Regions from separate parts of the Nocardioides sp. CF8 genome, predicted to be linked through region 1. Evidence: predicted binding sites of a transcription regulator. Region 1 holds the regulator's gene; each other region holds the start of a gene.

Evidence for each region. The regulator LexA, encoded in region 1, represses DNA repair genes until DNA is damaged. The targets are predictions, from matches to a motif close to TCGAACANNTGTTCGA.
Region 2: the regulator LexA is predicted to act here: its motif matches at 1,409-1,424, upstream of recA (recombinase RecA).
Region 3: the regulator LexA is predicted to act here: its motif matches at 3,698-3,713, upstream of CF8_RS12880 (DUF6504 family protein).
Region 4: the regulator LexA is predicted to act here: its motif matches at 2,296-2,311, upstream of CF8_RS20790 (HNH endonuclease signature motif containing protein).

The regions. Positions count from the first base shown of each region.
Region 1 covers NZ_CM001852.1:3,851,671-3,857,084, forward strand. Annotated here, with positions in the region: gene CF8_RS18770 (alkaline phosphatase D family protein) at 1-1,609, opposite strand, end outside; gene CF8_RS18775 (phosphatase PAP2 family protein) at 1,606-2,391, opposite strand; gene lexA (transcriptional repressor LexA) at 2,511-3,239, opposite strand; gene CF8_RS18785 (LysM peptidoglycan-binding domain-containing protein) at 3,503-3,862, shown strand; gene CF8_RS22125 (hypothetical protein) at 4,058-4,957, opposite strand; gene CF8_RS18795 (DUF6318 family protein) at 4,954-5,414, opposite strand, start outside.
Region 2 covers NZ_CM001852.1:2,419,922-2,425,335, forward strand. Annotated here, with positions in the region: gene CF8_RS11780 (DM13 domain-containing protein) at 1-133, shown strand, start outside; gene CF8_RS11785 (MFS transporter) at 130-1,377, shown strand; gene recA (recombinase RecA) at 1,560-2,612, shown strand; gene CF8_RS11795 (regulatory protein RecX) at 2,673-3,419, shown strand; gene CF8_RS11800 (GNAT family N-acetyltransferase) at 3,464-4,168, shown strand; gene CF8_RS11805 (PPK2 family polyphosphate kinase) at 4,204-5,055, shown strand; gene CF8_RS11810 (HipA family kinase) at 5,052-5,414, shown strand, end outside.
Region 3 covers NZ_CM001852.1:2,646,070-2,651,483, reverse strand. Annotated here, with positions in the region: gene CF8_RS21010 (hypothetical protein) at 1-214, opposite strand, end outside; gene CF8_RS12905 (phytoene desaturase family protein) at 359-1,675, opposite strand; gene CF8_RS12900 (DUF4126 domain-containing protein) at 1,683-2,273, opposite strand; gene CF8_RS12895 (ArsC/Spx/MgsR family protein) at 2,292-2,651, opposite strand; gene CF8_RS12890 (YbaK/EbsC family protein) at 2,651-3,124, opposite strand; gene CF8_RS12885 (hypothetical protein) at 3,183-3,638, shown strand; gene CF8_RS12880 (DUF6504 family protein) at 3,796-4,104, shown strand; gene CF8_RS12875 (SAV_6107 family HEPN domain-containing protein) at 4,116-4,568, shown strand; partial or broken gene CF8_RS22055 (PHP domain-containing protein) at 4,588-5,414, shown strand, end outside.
Region 4 covers NZ_CM001852.1:1,425,070-1,430,483, forward strand. Annotated here, with positions in the region: gene CF8_RS07030 (GtrA family protein) at 1-67, opposite strand, end outside; gene CF8_RS07035 (co-chaperone YbbN) at 143-1,084, shown strand; gene CF8_RS07040 (nitroreductase) at 1,089-1,769, opposite strand; gene CF8_RS07045 (nitroreductase family deazaflavin-dependent oxidoreductase) at 1,841-2,209, opposite strand; gene CF8_RS20790 (HNH endonuclease signature motif containing protein) at 2,472-3,725, shown strand; gene CF8_RS20795 (GNAT family N-acetyltransferase) at 3,703-4,221, opposite strand; gene CF8_RS23435 (inositol monophosphatase family protein) at 4,299-4,859, shown strand; gene CF8_RS23440 (inositol monophosphatase family protein) at 4,856-5,116, shown strand; gene CF8_RS07065 (LysR family transcriptional regulator) at 5,170-5,414, opposite strand, start outside.

The DNA of each region.
Region 1 (5,414 bases):
CACGACGGTCGCCGATCACGAACCAGTCCATCTGCGCGCGGGCCGCGGTGACGTCGAGGACCGAGAAGCCGTGGTCGTCGAAGTTGAGGTACTTCACGTGCCGGTTGTTGGCCTGGATGATCCCCTCGACCACGAGGCTGCTCGTGCGCGCGGGGGTGCCGGTGATGTCCTTCAGGTTGTTCGAGGTGACCGACGAGCAGACGAACTCGACGCCCGCGGACTCGCTCAGCGGATAGGTCGCGATGTCCTGCGGCAGGTCGCACGCCCACGCTGAGTGGATGTCCCCGGTCAGGAACACCACGTCACGCAGCCGCCGGTCCCGGATGTGGGTGAAGAGCTCGCGACGGTCGTCGGTGTAGCCGTCCCACTGGTCCACGTTGTACGGCGCCCCGTCGCGCGGCAAGATCCCGGTGACGTCGTTGACGGGGTCGACGAGATCGGTCGGCAGCTGCGCGAAGGTGACCGGCGCGATCATCACCGGGTTGCCGACCAGCTTCCACTGCGGGCGTGCGCGCCGCAGCGCACCGAGCAGCCAGTCGAGCTGCGCGCGGCCGGTGATGGTGCGCTCGGGGTCGCTGACCCTGGCCTCGAGGGTCGGCACGGGACTGGGTGTTGTGGTGGGGACCTGCTCGTCGCGGTGGGTGCGCAGGTCGAGCATGCTCAGCTGCGCGAGCTTGCCGAAGGTCAGCTCGCGGAAGAGCCGCGTGCCGTCACCCACCTGCGCGGTGCCCTCCATGAGGACGGGCAACCACTCGTCGTACGCCCGATGGGCCCGCGCCCGGCGCGCGGCGTAGTCGCCCTCGGCGGCCTGGTGGTTCTGCGCTCCCTCTGCCCACTGGTCGTTGGTGACCTCGTGGTCGTCCCAGGTGACGATGAAGGGGTAGCGCGCGTGCAGCGCCTGGAGGTCGGGGTCCTGCTTGTACTGCGCGTGCCGCTGGCGGTAGTCGGCCAGCGAGACCATCTCGTGCGCCGGCACGTGCGATCGCACGTCGACGTCGGACTGTCCGTAGCCGTACTGGCCCGGGCCGTACTCGTAGAGGTAGTCGCCGAGGTGCAGGATCGCGTGCAGGTCGTCGCGCTTCGCGAGGTGGCGGTAGGCCGAGAAGTGGCCCGCCTGCAGGTTGGCGCACGACACGACGCCGAGCCGGAGGTTGTCGGGGCTGGCGGTGGCGCGCGGCGCCGTCCAGGTGCGGCCGACGGGGCTGACGTGGCGGCCGACGCGGAAGCGGTAGAAGTGCCAGGTGTCGGGCGCCAACCGCGTCGCGTCGATCTTGACAGTGTGGTCTCGCGCCGCGCTGGTGCGCGCGGTGCCGCGACGGACGACCTTGCGGAAGCGCTCGTCGAGCGCGACCTCCCACTCGACGTCCACGGCCGAGCCGCGGCCCGACCCGGGAGTCGCGTCCGGCGAGGGAGTCACCCTGGTCCAGAGGACGACCCGACCCGGTCGGGGATCACCGGAGGCGACGCCGTGCTGGAAGACGCGATGCTCCTGGCCGGGCTTGGCTGCGACGCCGGCGCTGGCCGCGGCACTCGCGGCGGTTGCGGCGGTCAGGGCTCCGGCGGAAGCGAGGATCGTACGGCGCGGAACGGGGCGCGAGGTCTGGGTCACGCATGTAGCAACGACGCAGAGGCCTCGAGATCACGCGGGGCGACCGGACGTTCATTCGTTGTTTGCCAGGCCAGGAGCACGATGGCCCAGCCGGCGACCACGTCGAGGAGCCAGTGGTTGCCGGTGCCGACGACCACGACGGCAGTCAGCACGGCGTGCGCCCAGCCGACGGAGCGCAACCCGCGGTGGGTCGTCGCGGCGCTGATCGCGAGCGCCACCCACAGCGCCCAGCCGGCGTGCATGCTCGGGAAGGCGGCCAGCTGGTTGGTCAGCCAGCCCATGCCCTGCGGTGCCGACGCGGCCTCGCCCCACCAGCCGCTGTCTGCGTGTAGCGCCATCAGGTCGGCGTAGCCGACGAGGCGTGGGGGAGCGGTCGGCATCAGCAGGTAGCCGACGAGTGCGACGAGGGTGCTCGCGACCAGGACCTGCCGGGCACGCGGATAGAGCGCGGCGCGTCGCCGGTAGAGCCAGCCGAGCACGACGGCGGTGCCGACGTAGTGGGCCGTCGCGTAGTAGTAGGCCGCCAGCAGGCCCGCCACGTCGTGGTCGACGAACCAGCCGACGGCTGTCCGTTCCAGGTCCAGCAGCAACGTCACCTCGATGTCGACGATCCGCATCGCTCGCTCACGCGCCGGCGCGAGGGCGTCGTCGGCGAACACCCGCGAGGCGGCGTACGCGATGTAGAGCAGCGCGATGAAGCCGAGCTCGCGCAAGCCGCGACGACTCCGCTGGAGCTGTGCAGCGGAGTCGGAAATGGTCGGGCGTGGGGCGAGGATCGTCACGGTTCCAGACAAGCCCGGGCGACGGCTGACCGGCATCGGGCTTGTCCCCGGTCGACCCCGGGGATCCGGTCGCGGAACCCCGGGGTCGCCTGCAGGTGTCGGTCAGGGGTGACCTCGCCTCACACGCGGCGCAGGACCGCGGTCACCTTGCCCAGGATGGTCGCGTTGGTGCCGTCGATCGGGTCGTAGTTGACGTTGTGCGGCAGCAGCCAGACGTGTCCGTCCTTGCGCTGGAACGTCTTGACCGTCGCCTCGCCGTCGATCAGCGCCGCGACGATGTCGCCGTTCTCGGCCGTCTGCTCCTGGCGGATCACGACGTAGTCACCGCTGCAGATCGCTGCGTCGATCATCGAGTCGCCCGACACCTCGAGCATGAACAAGGTGCCGTCGCCGACCAGCGACTTGGGCAGCGGGAAGACCTCCTCGATGCGCTCGTCGGCCAGGATCGGCCCGCCGGCGGCGATCCGTCCGACCATCGGCACATAGGTCGCCGGGGGCGCGGCGTCGCCGATGTCGGTCTCGTCGTACGTCGACTCGTCGGCGCTCGACATCGAGCGGCGTGCGGCCATCACCTCGGGCAGGAACACCTCCAGCGCGCGCGGCCTGTTGGGGTCGCGTCGCAAGAAGCCCTTCTCCTCGAGGGTCTTGAGCTGATGGGCGACGCTGGAGGAGCTGGTGAGCCCGACCGCGGCGCCGATCTCGCGCATGCTCGGGGGATAGCCGCGGGTCTCGATGGCGTCCTTGATCGTGGCGAGCACGCGCTGCTGGCGCGGCGTGAGTCCCGTGGCGTCCGGCGGCCCGTCGGGCATGGCCAGGACCTTTGCGTCCGGTGCTTCCTTCTTCGCCATGGCGGCTCCTCCTGCAGTCGGTTGGTTTCACCGTAGTCATCGCCGAGCAGTTGTTCAAACATTTGTTCGAAGGCGTGTCGGCCTCGGGGGACTCCTGACGTGTCGAACAATTGTTCGCTCGAGCGCTTGCATCGTTCGAACACATGCTCTACCGTCGTACACACGTTCGATCGAACGTCTCTTCGACCCGCTGCCGTTGTCGGTGGCTCCGTCTAGACATTCCCTCGACACCACGACCGGCTGATCTTCCCCAGGAGGCCAACATGAGCACCCTCAGCATTTCCCCCACCTTCTCCGCCCCGCGCGTCTCTCGCGCCCCGCAGTCCAGCGTGCGCCTGACGCGCCGCGGCCGCGTGGTCGTGTTCCTCGCGGCGCTGGCGCTGCTGCTCCTCGCGGCCTTCTTCCTCGGCTCCGTCGCCGTGGGCTCCGAGACGCCCGGCCAGGCCGAGCCGACCGAGATCGTCATGGTCGGCACCGGCGACACCCTCTGGGGGATCGCCGCCGAGCTCGACGTCGAGGGCGACATCCGCTCCACCATGCGCGAGATCGAGCGGCTCAACGCCCTCGACTCCGTCGCGCTCTCCGCGGGCCAGAAGCTCCGCGTCCCGGTCAGCACCGACTGACCGACTCACAGCCTCCGCCAGCCGACTCGACCCCGGCTGGCGGGCCGGGGAAGACGAGGGGCGGGCCACTTGCGTGGCCCGCCCCTCGCGGCATTTGCTGGTGGTCTCGTTGCTTGCCGCCGACTGTGTGGCTTTGGTGTCTGCCTGTGACACCAGAGCCACACGGTCCAGCCGCGCTGGTGATGAGTGACCCCGTCAGTTCGGACTCGTGACGAGCTGCGGCTTCGCCTCGAGCACCCCGAGAGTTGCTGGAGCGCCGACCTTGGTGACGGTTCCGTCGACCGGGCGCCAGTCCTTGTCGCCGACGACCTTGAACTGTGCCGACCATGTCGTGTCGACGCTCACCCGGGCCGCGTCCAGCGTCGTGGTGTAGACGTGCGTGATGAAGCCGGCGCTGTCGACGTCGGCGCCGTCGGTCCACTTCATTCCCGCGACCGCCGACTCCTGCTCGGTCCCGTCGCCGTGGTGCCACTTGAAGTGGCTCGGCCAGACTTCGAGGACGAGATCGATCTTGACCTTCTCGAGGGTGACGGGGATCTGATGCCGCTCAGCCTGGGTCGACAAGATCGTCTTGAAGTTGACCAGCGTCTCGCCGCCTGGCGGCTGGATCTCGATCGTGGAGGCAGGCAGTTCGACCTTTTTGAAGGCACTCAGTGCCTCGCCGGGGATGTCGACCGTTGGCGTCTGCGCACCGGGGTCAACGGGGTCGCCGGGCTCAATGCATTCAGTGGAGCTCTCTGTGGGCCGTCCGGGCATCGTGACGTAGACGGTGAACATGAGCCCGCCGTCGCCACAAGCAAGTTGTTCGCCAGATGGGCAACCGAATCCGCTGCCCTGCATGGTGGGATCGCCGCGAACGCACATTGGCACGTACTTGATCTCGGGCTTCGGTCCGAGTGGCGTAGAACTCTGTGGACTTCCGGGCGTCGGGGCGTTCGATATCGCCGGCTTCACCGTCTGATTCGTGTTCTGAGTCATCGCCACGTTCAAGGCATTGGCGCCGGCCGTGACTTCAGCGTCATCACCTGCATGGGCGCCTCCCCCAAGGGCCAGGAACGTCACGAGGACCGTGGTGAGGAAACCTGCGCGGATCATTCGGGGATCACCAGTTCGTGCATGAGCCAGGCACCTCGCCGCCATTCGACTGTCGCGACGTAGGTGGCGTGGGAGCCCGCATTCCTGACGGCGGTGCCGTCCGGCTCGGTGAGGACTTCTCGTGGTCGGAAGATGCGGAGCCCGATTTCCGCTGAGTCGCGTTCGCTCCTGCTGACCGCGACCTGGTCAATTGTCCAAGGCTTGCTGGTGTAGACGATTCCGTCGCTTTGCCATTGGTCAATGATGTCGATGATATTTGAACAGCTGTCACACTCAGGAGTGCTCGCAGCCGCTACGGGCTCTGTCGCCGAACTCAAGCGAGCGTCATTCAGCAGGTCGATCCAGTGCTCCGCGAACGCGACGGCACCATCCTCGGTCTGCTCGTCCCATGGCTCGGGGGCCGACGTCGACTCAGTCTCGGTCGGCTCACTCGTGGGCGAGCTCGTCTCCGGCATCT
Region 2 (5,414 bases), 1.4 Mb from region 1:
CCTCAAGGCGACCCACGGCAACCAGAACTACGAGATCCCGGCCGGGGCCGACCTCGCCGGGCTGAAGTCGGTCGTCATCTGGTGCGACCGCTTCAACATCGCCTTCGGCACCGCGCCGATCAGCGCCGCATGACGACGACGACCCTCGTCGACATCGAGGCCGTCCAGACCCGCACGATCCGCACGCTCGTCGTCTCGCAGGCAGTCGGGGCGGTCGGCGTGACGATCGGCGTCGCGACCGCCTCGCTGCTCGCGCGCGACATCTCCGGCAGCGAGAGCATGGCCGGCCTGGCCCAGACCTTCCAGGTGCTCGGCACGGCGGCCGCCGCCTTCCTGCTCGCGCGGTTGATGCGCGCCCGCGGGCGCCGGATCGGCCTCGTCACCGGCTACCTGCTCGGCGCTGCCGGCGCCGTGCTGGCCGTCGTCGCCGGTGTGGTCGACTCGATGCTGGTGCTGCTCGTCGGTGCCGTCCTCCTCGGTGCGACCACGGCAGCCAACTCCGGCTCGCGCTACGCCGCCACCGACCTCGCGCCCGAGGAGACGCGCGCCCGTGCGTTGTCCGTCGTCGTGTGGGCCACCACCATCGGCGCGGTCGCCGGCCCCAACCTGACCGGTGTTGGCGCCTCCTTCGCGCGGTCCGTCGGCATCCCCGAGCTCACCGGCGGGTTCGCCATCGGCGCGGTCGCGCTCGTGGTGGCGGCCGGCGTGCTCGCCGTACGCCTCAAGCCGGATCCGCTCCTCGTCGCGCAGTCGATGGCACCGGTCGCCGCGGGCGACGTCCCCACCCGGTCGTGGTCGCGCTTCACCGCCACGGTGCGCGACGTGCCGGCCGTCGGCGCGGCCGTGGTCGGCATGGCCTGCGCGCACGCGGCGATGGTGACCGTGATGATCATGACGCCGCTGCACATGGAGCACGGCGGCGCACACCTGCACGTCATCGGCTTCGTGATCTCGCTGCACGTGCTCGGCATGTTCGCGTTCTCACCGCTCGTCGGTCTCGCCGCCGATCGCTGGGGACGCTCGTCGGTGCTGGCGGCCGGCGGACTGACGCTGCTGGCGTCGCTGGCTCTGTGCGGCTCGGCGCCCGAGGGGAGCTCGTGGCAGATCTTCGCCGGGCTCTTCCTGCTCGGCCTCGGCTGGTCCTTCGCGACGGTCGCGGCCTCGACGATCATCGCGGACCGTACGCCGCTGTCCGCGCGCACGGACGTCCAGGGCACCTCCGACATGGCGATGTCCCTGACGGCCGCGGGCGGGGGAGCGCTCGCCGGGGTGATCGTCCAGGAGCTCGGTTATCCGATGCTGGCCGCCTTCGCCGCGCTGCTCGGAGCGGTCGTCGTCGCGGCCGGGCTCGCGACACGTCGCGACGGCCGCGCCTGATCCGGGCGACACGCCGGGGGCGAACAGCGCATCGAACAGACGTTCGGGTTAGATTGTGTCCACAGGTACGACGCGGGACCGAGGTTCTCCACAGGTTCGACCTCCCTGATCAGGGGATGTCGGTGGCTCGCTCTAGCGTCGCAGACGTACCTGACATCCGACACGTAGAGAAGGACACGCACATGGCTGGTGGAGATCGCGAGAAGGCGCTGGATGCAGCGCTCGCCAACATCGAGAAGTCGTTCGGCAAGGGCTCGGTCATGCGACTGGGCGACGAGATCCGTGCCCCGCTGGAGGTGATTCCCACCGGTTCCATCGCGCTCGACGTCGCGCTCGGTCTCGGCGGGCTGCCCCGCGGCCGTGTCGTGGAGATCTACGGTCCGGAGTCCTCCGGAAAGACCACGGTCGCCCTGCACGCGGTGGCCAATGCCCAGCGGGCCGGCGGCATCGTGGCCTTCATCGACGCCGAGCACGCCCTCGACCCCGACTACGCCAAGGCGCTGGGTGTCGACACCGACGCCCTGCTGGTCTCCCAGCCCGACTCCGGTGAGCAGGCGCTCGAGATCGCCGACATGCTGATCCGTTCCGGCGCCCTGTCGCTGATCGTGATCGACTCGGTGGCCGCGCTGGTGCCCCGGGCCGAGATCGAGGGCGAGATGGGCGACAGCCACGTCGGTCTCCAGGCCCGACTGATGAGCCAGGCACTGCGCAAGATGACCGGTGCTCTCAACAACTCCAAGACGACGATGATCTTCATCAACCAGCTGCGCGAGAAGATCGGCGTCATGTTCGGCTCGCCCGAGACCACCACCGGTGGCAAGGCGCTGAAGTTCTACTCCTCGGTGCGCCTCGACGTGCGCCGCATCGAGACGCTCAAGGACGGCACCGACATGGTCGGCAACCGCACCCGCGTCAAGGTCGTGAAGAACAAGGTCGCCCCGCCGTTCAAGCAGGCGGAGTTCGACATCATGTACGGCAAGGGCATCAGCCGCGAGGGTGGCCTCATCGACGTCGGTGTCGAGGCGGGCCTGGTCCGCAAGGCCGGCGCTTGGTACACCTACGAGGGCGACCAGCTCGGGCAGGGCAAGGAGAACGCCCGCACCTTCCTCAAGGACAACCCCGACCTGGCCAACGAGCTGGAGAAGAAGATCCTGGAGAAGCTCGGCGTCGGGCCGCAGGTCGACACCCCGGCCGACGAGCTCTCCGACGAGCCGATCGGTGTGAGTGACTTCTGACCGCGCAGCCGGCCCCGCGGAACCAGGGGCCGGCGCGGATGAACTGCGAGGACGGGTGTGGTGAGCGAGGACCGGCCGGCGCCGGCGTGGGCAGGAGACGTCCACGCCGGGGTCGAGGCCTGGACTCGCTCGTCCCGGTTGTCCAAGTCCGGAGCCGCGGAGTCGGACGAGCCCGACGAGCCGTTCGAGCGGGTGCCGACAGGCCGCCCGCGGCGCAAGTCCGGCGCCTCTCGCGCCCGGTCGACGGAGCGGGCGACGGGTCGCACCCGAGAGCCCTCGTCGGCTCCGCCGCCGCCCGACAAGGTCGCCCTCGGACCGCCCGCGGACCCGGAGGCCGTTGCGCGCAAGATCCTCCTCGACGCCCTCACCGGCCAGGCCCGCTCGCGCAAGGAGCTGGCCGACAAGCTGGCGAAGAAGGAGGTGCCGGCCGAGCTGGCCGAGCGCCTGCTCGACCGCTTCGAAGAGGTCGGCCTGATCGACGACGAGGCCTTCGCCCGGGCGTGGATCGAGTCGCGACAGCCGGGCAAGGGGTTGGCCCGACGTGCGCTGGCCCACGAGCTGCGCCGCAAGGGCATCGACGACGAGGTCGCTCGTGACGCCCTCGACCAGATCGACCCGGACGACGAGGCTGCCGCTGCCCGGGTGCTGGTACGCAAGAAGTTGCGCTCCGTCCGTGGCCTCGAGCAGCAGAAGGCGACCCAGCGACTTGTGGGGATGCTCGCACGCAAGGGCTACGGCGCCGGGATGGCGTTCGCGATCGTCAAGGACGAGCTGCGACTGGATGCAGAGCCCGACGAGGAGTTCTAGTCTCGGCTCATGCCCCGACTGCTGCCCGGCCCGGACGAGCGCCCATGACCATCCGGCTGACGATCGCCGACCGGGGCCACGAGCTGTCGGGTGTGGTGCGAGACGGGGAGTCCTGGCGGGCTGCCGCGGTCCGGACGGCCGGCTCGCTCAGCGGCGTGCCGGTGCCTCTCGACCTGTCCGGTGAGGTCAAGAAGTTCCTGATCGACCACGACCGGGCCGTGACGCTGCGGCCCATGACCCGCGGCGACCTGCCCAAGGTGGCGCAGTGGCGCCAGCAACCGCACGTGCTCCAGTGGTGGGCAGCCGACGGTGAACCGACCCTGGAGCGCGTCACCGAGCAATACTCCGCGGACATCGACGGCACCAGCCCGACGCGGATCTGGGTGGCCGAGGTCAACGGCCGTTCGGTGGGCTTCGTGCAGGACTACCGCATCGGCGACTATCCCGAGTACGCGCTGCTGGCTCCCGACCCGGACGCGATCGGGATGGACTACGCGATCGGTGAGCCGGAGTGGGTCGGGCGTGGACTGGGGGTGCCGATCCTCTGGGCCTGGATGCTGAAGACCCAGCACCGGCTGCCGGCCGCGGCCGCCTACTTCGCCGCTCCCGACCACCGCAATGCGGCCAGCCTGCGGGTGCTCGACAAGCTCGGCTTCGAGCAGGGGGTGTGGTTCGACGAGCCCCAGACGGACAGTTCGGTGGCGACCGTCGTCGGCTGCACCCTCGACGTACGCCGCGTCCTGGCCTGACGAGCAGCGCCTCCTCGGTGCGCGATGATGTGCCCATGACCGACGCGATCGCCGCCCAGCTCCGCCTCAGCCCCGGCCCCGTTGACCTGAGTGCCATCGAGACGGACGCCGCGCCCGGGTTCACGGGGAAGAAGGCCGACGGCGAGGCGGCGCTGGCGGCCATGGCCACCGAGCTGGCCGACCTGCAGGAGCGCCTGTGGGCCGAGCGGACCGCCGGCTCCGAGCGGCGGGTGCTGCTCGTGCTCCAGGGCATGGACACCTCGGGCAAGGGCGGGGTGCTGCGGCACGCCGTCGGCCTGATCGACCCGCAGGGCGTGCGGATCACCAGCTTCAAGGCACCGACCGACGAGGAGAAGGCGCACGACTTCCTCTGGCGGATCGAGAAGGGTGTGCCGGCGCCCGGCTACGTCGGCGTCTTCGACCGCTCGCACTACGAGGACGTGCTGATCGCCAAGGTGCGCGGGTTCGCCGAGCCCGAGGAGATCGAGCGGCGGTACGGCGCCATCAACGACTTCGAGGCCAGGCTCGTGGCCGAGGGCACGACGCTGGTCAAGTGCATGCTCCACATCAGCGCCGACGAGCAGAAGGCCCGCCTCCAGGAGCGACTCGACAACCCCGAGAAGCACTACAAGTTCAACCCCGGCGACCTCGACGAGCGGGCGCTGTGGCCGGCCTACCGCGAGGCCTACGAGATCGCCCTCGAACGCACGAACACCGGGGTCGCGCCCTGGCACGTGATCCCGGCCGACAAGAAGTGGTTCCGCAACCTCGCGGTCGCCCAGCTCCTGCTCGACGCCCTGCGCGGTCTCGACCTGCAGTGGCCGGTGGCCGACTTCGATGTCGAGGAGCAGGAGCGACGGCTCGCCGACGAGGCGCCGGTCGCGTGAGCACGACTGCGAAGCCGGCCACCGGCCTGCCGGTGGTCGACGTCACCCGCTACGTCACGCCCCTGCGCGAGGGCGGCAGCCTGCCCGGCATCGTCGAGGCCGACGACCTCGGCACCTACGTCTGCAAGTTCCGCGGCGCGGGCCAGGGGCTCAAGGTGCTGGTGGCCGAGGTCATCGTCAGTGAGCTCGCCACCAGGATCGGGCTGCGCACGCCGCGCCTGGTCGCGCTCGACCTCGATGCCGAGATCGCCCGCTACGAGGCCGACGAGGAGGTGCAGGACCTGCTCACCAAGAGCGTCGGGCTCAACCTCGGGGTCGACTTCCTGCCCGGCTCCTTCGGCTACGACGGCGAGCTCAGC
Region 3 (5,414 bases), 1.2 Mb from region 1:
CTGCGGAGCAGTGGCTGGCGAAGGCGTCCGGGCCGAAGGGAAGGAGCGCTGCTCGCGTGCGCAGCCCGGGTGAGTCCGCGACCTCCGCCGAGACCAGGATCCCGTGGCTGATCGTGCGGAAGCCGGGACCGATCAGCTGGCGCCGGGTCAGGCCGCTCTCGAGACCGGCAGCCCGGGTGAAGGGCTGCCGCGTGTCGAGCTTCTCGTCGGCCATGGCGCCAGATTGCCCGACGAGCCGGGTTCCCTGCTCGCGTCGTCCACAGGCGGGCAGAGTCGTCCGTCTGGACGGTTGTGCACGCGGCAGCACCCGCCCTGCGGCGTACGGGGCGAGCACTTTCGTCCACGTGGACGAAAGTGCTCAGGCCGGCCCGATCTCCTGCGCGACGAGGGCAGCCGAGAGCCCGACGAACGGCAGTCCCGAGCCCGGGGTCGCGTGCGCGCCGGCGGCGTAGACACCGGGGACCGGGGTGGTCGGCCCGAGCCGGTCGCGCACCGTCGCGCGGCCCTGCCACAGCACGCCGAGCGGTGAACCGCCCCAGGCATCGACGAGGTCGCGCGGGGAGCGGTCGATCCGGGTGACGACGTGGGTGCGGACGTCGACCTTGTGCCGGGCCAGGGCCCGCAGCACGTCCTCAGCGAGGCGGCCGCGGCCGATGATCGTCCACGCGGCGCCGCCCTCGGGGGCCGTGCCGCCGGTGCGCACCACCAGCATCGGGTCGCCGTGCAGCACCACCTCGTGGGGCAGGTCGGGCAGGTCGCCGTCGAGGCCCACGTGGGCGACGACGGGCGGGATGGCCGGCATGGTCCGGTGCACCGACCCCGCCAGCGCGGGCAGCCGCCGCGGGTCGATCGCGCAGACCACGGCGTCGGCGTCGAGGTCGCCGTTCGCGGTGCATACGCCGACCGCCCGGCCGTCGCGCAGCACGATGTCCAGCGCCGTGGTGCCGAGCTCGACGGTGACGCCACGCGTGGCGAGCCGGTCGGCCAGCGCCGCACCGATCGCGGAGAGGCCACCGGGCACGGTCCAGGCGCCGAAGGTCTGCTCGAGGTAGGACGTCACGCCCATCCACGCCGGGACGTTGCGCAGGTCGTGGCCGTCGATGACGAACGGATGGCTGGCGACGAGGCGCAGCCGCTCGTCCTTGAAGTCGCGGCGCAGCCGCTTGTGCAGCATCTCGCGACTGCCGAGCAGGTCGGTCAGCTCGCGCGGGGAGAGGGCCGGGTCCCACGGCTGCTCGAGATAGCCGCGCCGCAGCACCTCCCAGGTCTCGGAGTGCGCATCGACGTACGCCGACCAGCTGGCGCCGAGGTCGCCCGCACCGTCGCCGAGCTGGTCGAAGGCGGCGATCTGCGCGGCCCGCGAGCCGCTGGGCAGGCGCAGCACGGTGCGGTCCTCGAAGCGGTGCTCGCGGACCAGGTCGAGCGGCTCGAGCTCGAGCTCGCGCTCCAGCGGCCGACCGGTCTTGCGGAACAGGTCGCGGATGACGGCCGGCAGCAAGGTGGTGGTGGGGCCGGCGTCCCAGGTGAAGCCGTCGGCACTGATCGGCTGCAGGGCCCCGCCGAGGGAGGTGGAGCGCTCGAGCAGGGTGACCTGGTGGCCGAGCTTGGCCAGGCGTGCCGCGCTGGCCAGGCCACCGAAGCCGCCACCGATGACGACGATCCGCAGTTCAGTCATCGGGCGCTCACATCGACGCCGCGATCGGGTCCTTCTTCTTCCACTTGCGCCACCCCCGGCGGATGAACCTGGCGATGAAGAACATCGCGATGAGACCGGCGGCCAGGAGCACGCCGGCGATGGCTGCCGCGGCCTCGGGGTTGTTGATCGCGAAGGCCACGACACCGAAGACGGCGACATCCTCGGCGAGGCTCGCGCCGATGTTGGTCACCGGCTCGGGGGAGGAGTTGATCGCCAGCCGGCTGCTGGCCTTGACGAGGTGGGACAGCAGCGCGGTGCCGCCGCCGACGCCGCCGAGGACCGCCTGGTCGAGCGTGGACGCGTCACCGGCCAGCAGGACGCCGATCACGGCACCGGCCGTGGGCCGGATGGCGGTGGAGATGGCGTCCCAGCTGGAGTCGATGTAGGGGATCTTGTCGGCGATGAACTCCATCGCGTAGAGGAACCCGGCGACGCTGAGGACGTCCCACCGCGCGAGCACGTCGGGGACCTGGGTGAAGTCGTTCAGCCGGTCGGCGACGCCCAGCACGAGCACGACCAGGTAGGCGTTGATGCCGCTGGCCCAGCCGCTGGAGAAGGTCAAGGCGAGTGATTCCACGCCCACACCCTAGTGAGGTCAGGCCTGTTCGGCGTCGATCACCGCGCGCAGGGCGTCGGGGTCGCGACCGACGACGGTGGTGCCGTCGGTGGCGGTGATGATCGGGCGCTGGATCGCCTGGGGGTGGGCGGCGAGCGCGGCCAGCCAGTGGGCGCGGTGCTCGGCGTCGCGGGGGAGGTCGATCCCGGCGTCGCGGGCCTCCTTCTCGCGCGCGACGTGCCACGGCTCGACGCCGAGGCGCTCGACCACGGCGGCGAGCTCGTCGGCGCTCGGCGTGTCCTCGAGGTAGCGGCGCACGGTGTAGTCGGCACCGGCCGCATCCAGCTCGCTGATCGCCGTACGACACTTGGAGCAGGCGGGGTTGATCCAGATCTCCATCACGCGACCTCGATCTCTCGGGCGCCGGTCATCGTGACGAGCTCCTCGAAGGTCGAGGAGAAGACGGCGGCGGGGTGGCCGGCGGCGGCCCACACCACCTCGTGGTTGCGCAGCCAGGAGTCGATCCAGGTCGGCACGGGGGCGGGGTGGTCGATGGGGGAGACGCCACCGATGACCTGGCCGGTGTGCTGCTTGACGAAGTCGGGGGTCGCTCGGGTGAGCGCGTCGACGCCGATGCGCTCGGCGACCTTGGCGGTGTCGACACGGTGGGCGCCGGAGGTGAGGATCAGGACCGGTGAGCCGTCGACGTCGAAGACCAGGCTGTTGGCGATGGCGCCGATCTCACACCCCAGAGCGGCTGCGGCGAGTGCGGCCGTGTGGACCGAGTCAGGCAGGATGACCACGTCACCCGAGCCACCCCGCCGGTGCAGGTCGTCGCGAAATGATCTGATCGCAGGGTGCTCGCTCGCCATGGTGCGAGCCTAGTCAGGGGAAGTTGTCGAGGATGCTGAGGGACTGCGGATGAGGGACATGCCCGGATCGATCACCAACGCGTTGCGGTGCCTGCTCGCGCTGGTCGTGGTGAGCGGGGCGGCCGTGCTGCTGACCTGGCTCCAGCACGACGAGATCATCCTCGCCTGGGCGAAGGGCAACCCGTCGGCGCAGGAGCTCCTCGCCTCGGGCGGGATGGCGGCCCTGCGCGAGGCGGCGATCGTGCCGAAGTTCGTGCCGCTGGCGCTGGTCTCGTTCATCGTGTTCGTGGTGCTGGTCGTGGTGCTCGCCGCCTTCCTCGTGGACGGCCACGGCTGGTCCCGGCTGGTCCTCACCGCGACCAGCCTCTTCGGCCTGCTCGTCTCGTCCCTGGGCCTCAACCACGGCCTGCCGATCGCGTTCGTCGTCGTCTCGGCGCTCTTCTTCGCGTTCTGCGTGCTGCTCGTCATCTTCTTGTGGCGCAAGGAGACCAACACCTATCTGCGCGTGAACTGACGCAGGTTCGCCCTCGCTCTTGACCCACTGTCGGTGGGGCCGTGTACCTTTGGTCTTGTTCGAACATCTGTTCGGACGTGGCTCCGGTGGCGGTGACCTCGACCCCCACCGCCCCCGGAGCCGGTGGCGGGGTCGATGAGCGGTGAGGAGACGTGAGATGCGGCTGTACGACGACCCCGTCGAGGTTCGACGAGGAGAGACCGAGGGCCCCGACCAGTTCCTGTGGCGAGGCCGGCTGTGGAAGGTGCGAGCCGTGCTCGCGCACTGGGTGGAGACCGCTCCGTGGTGGCAGCCCGCCCAGGAGAGCGCGGGTGGGACCGCCGAGCCGGTGGTCAACGCCGACCTGCTCGTCGAGCGTGAGCTCTGGCGGGTCGAGGCCGGCCGGGGGATCAGCTCCACCGGCGTCTTCGACCTCTCCTTCGACTGGTCCGACGGCCACTGGCAGCTCGTCGGCTGTGCGGACTGAGGGCGGTGTTGATGATGAATCCCCACCTGTTGCCCGCGACGACCCATTCCTACCTCGCGCTGGCTGCCGAGTCGTTGCAGGAGTCGATCACCGCCCGCGACGTGCCCACCCGCTATGCCTGCGCCCATGTGGCGGCACTGCGGGCGGCGGCCGCCCTGCTGGCCGCCCGGGCCAAGCCCACGGCTCGGCGCGGGCGCCAGAAGAACGCCTGGGTGCTGCTGGCCGAGCTCGCCCCCGAGCTCGCCGAGTGGGCCCGGTTCTTCGCGGCCGGCGCCGGCAAGCGAGCGGCTGCCGAGTCCGGCTCGACCCGGGCCGTCAGCGAGCGCGAGGCCGACGACCTGGTCCGTGACGCGGACCGGTTCCTGGCCGTGATCGAGTCGGCGCTGGGCCTGGTGCCCCATGCCCATCTCGACCAACGCCTCGTCGCAGCTGGTCAGATGGCCGGTCAGTCCGGTGTCGCCTGACCCGTTCGTCCATCTCCATGTGGCCTCGGGCTACTCCCTGCAATACGGGGCATCCCACCCGCAGACCCTCGTCGAGCGCGCCGTCGAGCAGGAGATGGACACGCTCGCCCTCACCGATCGCGACGGCACGTACGGCGCGGTGAAGTTCGCCCAGGCCTGCGCGCGGGCCGGCATCCGGCCGGTCCTGGGGGTGGACCTGGCCGTGGCGCCGGTGACCTGGCCGGGCACGCCCTCCTCGCGGGGGGAGGCTGCGCGCACCCCGGTCCGCGGCGGCGCCCACCGCGACCTGCCGGCCCATCGGGGCGGGCTGCCCCGGGTGACGTTCCTGGCGACCGGCAAGGCGGGCTGGGCGGCGATCTGCCGGATGGTCTCGACCACCCACCTCACCGGTGAGCGAGGCCGGCCGGTGGCGACCCTGGAGTCGCTGGCGCCCCACCTCATGGGCGGCGACGTGATGGTGCTGCTCGGCCCCGCCTCCGAGGCGGGCGTGGCGGCGAGGCGCCGGCGCGACGACCTCGCGCTGGCGGCGCTGGCGCCGTGGCAGGCCGTCGTGCCCCGCGACAACCTGGTCGTCGAGCTGGTCTCGCACCGCCTTCCCGACAGCTCCGCCCACGCCGCCCGGATGGCCCGGGTCGCCCGACAGGCCGGGCTGGGCACGGTGCTGACCAACGCGGTGCGCTACGCCGACCGCCTCGACGCCCCGACCGTCGACGTGCTCGACGCGGCGCGACGACTCGTCGCCCTGGACCGACGCCATGTCGATCGCGGCAACGCCGAGGGCTTCTTGAAGTCCGGCAAGCAGATGCAGGAGGTGGCCGAGGAGATCTGCCGGCTGTCCGGCCTCGC
Region 4 (5,414 bases), 1.8 Mb from region 1:
CGACGCCGAATCGACCGAGCAGCACGACGTTGTGCCGGTGGCGGGCGAGGAGGTCGGTGGCAGGCACGCGGCGAGGCTACCGGCGCCTCGACGTCGGGGGCGCATTCGCCCCGGCTGGGGCTGACACGGAACAATGGGGGCCATGACGCAGCAGCCGTTCTCCCGTCCCGGTGCGATTGACCTCTCGGCGCTCAAGCGCCCCGCCCAACCGCCCGCGGGCTCGCCCGCCCCGGCGTCGGGTGCGCCTGCCTCCGGTGCCGGCCACTCGGCGTACTCCGTCGACGTCACGGAGGCCAACTTCCAGCAGGTCATCGAGTCCTCGATGGCCGCGCCGGTCCTGCTGGTGTTCTTCTCGCGCACGCAGATGCCCGAGAGCGGCAACCTGGCCGACGACATGGTCGCGGTCTCGGGCGAGTTCGAGGGGCGCTACCTCGTGGGCCTCGTCGACATCGACGCCGTGCCGCAGATCGCGCAGGCGATGCAGATCCAGTCGATCCCGCTCGTGGTGGCGGTGGTCGACGGGCGACCGATGCCGTTGTTCCAGGACATCGTGCCGATCGAGGAGCTGCGCACCGCGCTGACCCAGGTCGGGCAGCAGCTCACGACCCAGGGCATCACCGGGCGTCACCAGCCGCGCGGCGTCGAGCCGGTCGAGGGCGAGGAGCCCGAGGTCGACCCGAGGTATGCCGCAGCGCAGGACGCGCTGGGGGAGGGCGACATCGATCGCGCAGTCGCGGAGTACCAGAAGCTCGTCGACGCCAACCCGGCCGACTCGGAGGCCGTCGCGGGACTGGCGATGGCGAAGGTCCTGCAGCGGACCCAGGGCGCAGACCTCAACGCCGCGCGCGCAGCTGCCCCTGCCGCTCCCGACGACGTCGAGGCGCAGACGCTGGTGGCCGACCTCGACCTCCTCGGCGGCCATGTCGAGGACGCCTTCACCCGCCTCATCAACCTGGTCGCGCGTACGGCGGACGCCGACCGCGCCAAGGCACGAGACCACCTCCTGGCGCTCTTCGCGGCCGTCGGCAACGACGACGAGCGGGTGCTGGCCGGGCGGCGGGACCTCGCGTCAGCGCTGTTCTGACCGCCTAGTGCCAGGTGACGGTGTCGGCGAGCGCGGCGCGCGAGGTCCGGAAACCGTTGACCGGGTGGTCGCGGTCGGCGTAGCCGAACGAGATGCCCACGACCACGCGACGATTGTCGGGGATGTCGAAGTGCTCGCGCAGGAACGGTGAGTACGACGCGAGTGCGGCCTGGGGCGCGGCGGCGAGCCCGAGGCTCTGGGCGCCGAGCAGGAACGTGTTGACGTAGAGGCCGCAGTCGACCGCGCCGTACACCCCGAGGTCGTCCTCCGTGGTGATGATGGCGACGTGCGGGGCGTCGAAGAGCTCGAAGTTGCGCAGTCCCTGGCGGAGGCTCGCGTCGGCGTCGCCCTTGACGATGCCGACGCTGTCGTACAGCTGGAATCCGCACTCGCGCCGACGGGCGCGGTGCTCGCCGGTGTAGGCAGCGGGGAAGTCGAAGTCCGGTGCAGGGGGCTGGCTGGCCACGTGCTCGAGCAGCCCCTTGCGGAAGCGGTGCGTGCCCTCGCCGCTGGTCACGATCACCTGCCACGGCTGGGTGTTGCACCACGACGGTGTCCGCTGCCCCAGGGCCAGCAGGCGCTCGATGGTCTCCCGCGGCACCTCGTCAGCGAGGAACTGGCGGCAGGTCCACCGCTCGTCGAGCAGGCGCGCCAGCGTCGCGTACGGGTCCTGGGGGTCAGACATGGATGCTCCTTGGGGCGGTCTTGTTTCGAGACTGGGGGCCGGGTCTCACCGGCCAGGCATCGAGCTGACTGTCAGGAGAGGTCGCCGACGAGCACCGGGCGGGCTGCTCCGCCGAGTGTGCGCGCGGCCCTCGGCAGGCCGGCGGTGTCCGCCGGGACCACCCGGAGGTTGCTCCACGTCAGGTCCCGACCGCGTCGCGTGATCGTCGCGGAACCTGCCGAGCGCACGTTGCGCACCCAGTCCGACTCGGGGCCGTAGAACAGCACCACCGCGAAGGTCGAGCCGGACCGGAAGCCCACGACCGGGGTGCGGTAGGTCTGCCCGGACTTGCGGCCGACGTGCGTGATGACCGCCCATGGCGCGAGGTGCGGTGCGTACGTCGACTGGATCGGGTTGGTCACGCGCTTGTTGAACCGTGCCAGTGCTCGAGGGGCCTTCATGGGACCACCCTAGTTTCGAGCGCCATGATTGCGTTCGCCCGGAGCGAACGGCGGCAAATCGCTCCGGTTGGGCCTTCCCTCGGTGTTCGAACGGGCGTACGATTGCTTCAGCACATGGTCCACAGCGGACCAGATCAGCGGGTGAGCAAGCTGCGGCTCATCCCATCGTGGAACTGCTGGTCGAACCCACCACCCGGAAAAGGCGCCCCGGACCCCAGTCACACGACTGCGGGTTGGTTCCAGCCGATGGAGGGGGTGCGCGATGACGACCGACGAGCAATGGCGTGCGCCGGGTGCCCCGGTCCCGCCATCGCCGGTGCTGACCGCCGTGCTGGAGCGGTTGGACGCGGCGTACGACGACTTGTCCGGGCTCCCCGTCACGACCCTGTCCGATGCCGACCTCACACGGTTGCTCGACGTCGCGACCCGGCTCGTCGACCGCTCGACCGGTGCCGTCACCGCTGCGGTCGGGGAGGCTGATCACCGCCGACTGGGTGACGTGATCGGGGCCCGGCACACCGGGCAGTGGTGGGCGGGGCGTTCGCTGCTCACGCGTCCCGAGGTCAACCGGTTGACCCACCTGGGGCGACGACTGTCCGAGGAGCTGCATGCCCCGGTGCAGGCCGCGCTGGCGGGTGGTGGGGTGCATGTCGACCAGGCGTGGGTGATCGTCAAGGCCGTCGATGCCATCCCGTCGGCGCACCAGCACGTGAAGCCGCGGGCCGTCGAGCACCTCCTGGTGCTCGCCAAGGACCACGACGCCAAGGCGCTCAAGGTCCTCGGGCGCCGGATCCTCGACACCGTCGCCCCCGAGGTCGGCGAGGCCGCCGAGGCCAAGGCGCTGGCCGACGAGGAAGCCGCCGCCGCGCGCAAGGTCTCCCTCACGCTGCGCGAGAACCCCGACGGCACCACCACCGGGAAGTTCACCCTGCCCACCGCCGGCGCCGCGGAGATGCTCCGCAAACAGCTCATGGCGATCACCGGACAGGCGCCCCGCGACGAGCGGCCGCTCCACGAACGCCTCGGGTGGGCGTTCATCGAGTGGATCGAGCGATACGCCGCCGACCGCCTCCCCACCAGCGGCGGCGTGTCCGCCACTGTCGTGGTCACGATGGGTCTCGGGACGCTGATGGGCGGACTCGCGGCGGCGTCGCTCGACACCGGTGGCCGGCTCAGCGCCGGCCAGGCCCGACGGCTCGCGTGCGAGGCCGGGATCATCCCCGCCGTCCTCGGCGGGACCTCCGAGGTCCTCGATCTCGGCCGCACCCGCCGGTTCCACACCAGGGCGCAACGCGTCGCGATCGCCCAGCGCGACGGCGGCTGCACCGCCGAGGGCTGCGACCTGCCGCCCGCCGCGTGTCACGTGCACCACGACCAACCCTGGTCCCAGGGTGGCCCCACCGACACGACCACCGGCCGGCTGCTGTGCCACCGACACCACCGCGTGATCCACGACGAGCGTTACGGGACCACCCACCTGCCCAACGGCAACGTCAGCTTCCACCGGCGGACGTAGGCCGACTGAGGACGACGTACTGCGTCCGATTGTTGGAGGACTCGAACTCGCCGACCGGCCGGAAACCGAGGGATGCGACAGTTCGAAGAGCGCGTGCATTGAAGGACGCGACGGTGACCCGAAATGCCTGTGGGTGGAACTTCTCGGTTCCGAACGCCAGGCCGGTCTGGATCGCGGCCTGTCCGAATCCCTGCCCGATGAGCGACGGCCGCAGGCCCCCGCCGGTGTCCAGCGCGTCGTCGTCGTAGGCCCATCCGGGGACCTGTCCGTCGGCGCCGAACGAGCGAAACCCGATGAGTTCGTCCGCCATGAGGACCGCGTTGAACCCGGCCACAGGGTCGAGCAGTCCCGCGGGCGTCGCGCCAGTCATGTCATAGCAGTGGTACGGCGACGAGTACTGCCACGTGCAGATGTCCTGGGCGTGGGCCATGTTCAGGGGTGCGATCCGCATGGCCGGACGTCGATCGGGCGACGGGGCCCAGTCGGTGGTCGTCATGCGCCTCATCCTCGCGCGCCGCGCGGTAGCGCGCCACCGACATCGAGCGGGCCGCGCCAGTCGGCGAGGATGAATGGGTGACGAATCAGCTGACCGATGTCGAGATTGCTCTCGTGGCCGCCGAAGCTGGCGCGCGGGTGGTGCGAGCTGCCTACGGGACCGGCCTGACCAGGCACGCCAAGTCGGGGCTCGACTTCGCGACCGACGCGGACCTCGACGCCGAACGCGCGATCTTCGAGGCGATCGCGGCTGCTCGCCCCGAGGACGTTCGGGTCGGCGAGGAGAGCGGTGAGGTGAGGGGCGTGGGTGGCGGCTCGGGCTCTCGCCGCTGGCTCGTGGACCCACTCTGCGGGACGTTGAACTTCGCCGCGCAGACCCCGCTGGTCGCCGTCAATGTCGCCCTGGTCGACGGGGCGGACGCGGTGGTCAGCGTGTCCGCTGATCCGATCACCGGCGAGACGTTCTGGGCAGACAAGCAGGGAGCGTTCGTACGCCGCGACGGAGCCGACGAGCCACTCCTCCCGTCGTCGCGATCACACTCGTCGACGTCAACTGCGACGGCCCGCTGGATCGACCCTTCCTGGGCCCGCAGCTGCTCGCAGACGCAGCCTTCCGGGCGTCGTTCGGTCCCCGGGTGACGTCCACGACGCTGGCAGTCGCCTGGGTGGCCGCGGGTCGCCGGGCGGCGTACATCAGTGACGGCACGTTCGTGGACAACGTGCACTTCGCGGCGGGGATCGGGGTGTGCCGCGCAGCCGGGTGCGTGGTCTCCGACTTGGCGGGCGATGCGCTGAACACACGTCGCGGGCTCATCGTTGCTGCTGATCGCGATGTCCACGACCAGCTCGTCGCGGTCATCGGCCCACACCTGGCGGCGCTGGACGACCAGGGGTGATTCACCGGAAGAAGGTGAACCACCGCTGCCCGGGCAGCAAGGCGACGCTGGGCTCAGCGAGCGGACAGTGCCTGCACGACGGCCGTCACTGCGGGGGAGTCGACCATCGACGCACGGTGCAGGACGGTGATCTCGCGGGTGGGCGCCGGCCGGTGGGCCGCGACGGCGACGACGTCGTCGCCCAGCGGGGCGCGACCGAGCCGCGGGATCAGCGCGATGCCCAACCCCGCGCCGACGAGAGCGAGGTGGGAGTCGAACTCCATGGCGACGTGCGCGATCCGGGGCGCACGCCCGGTGC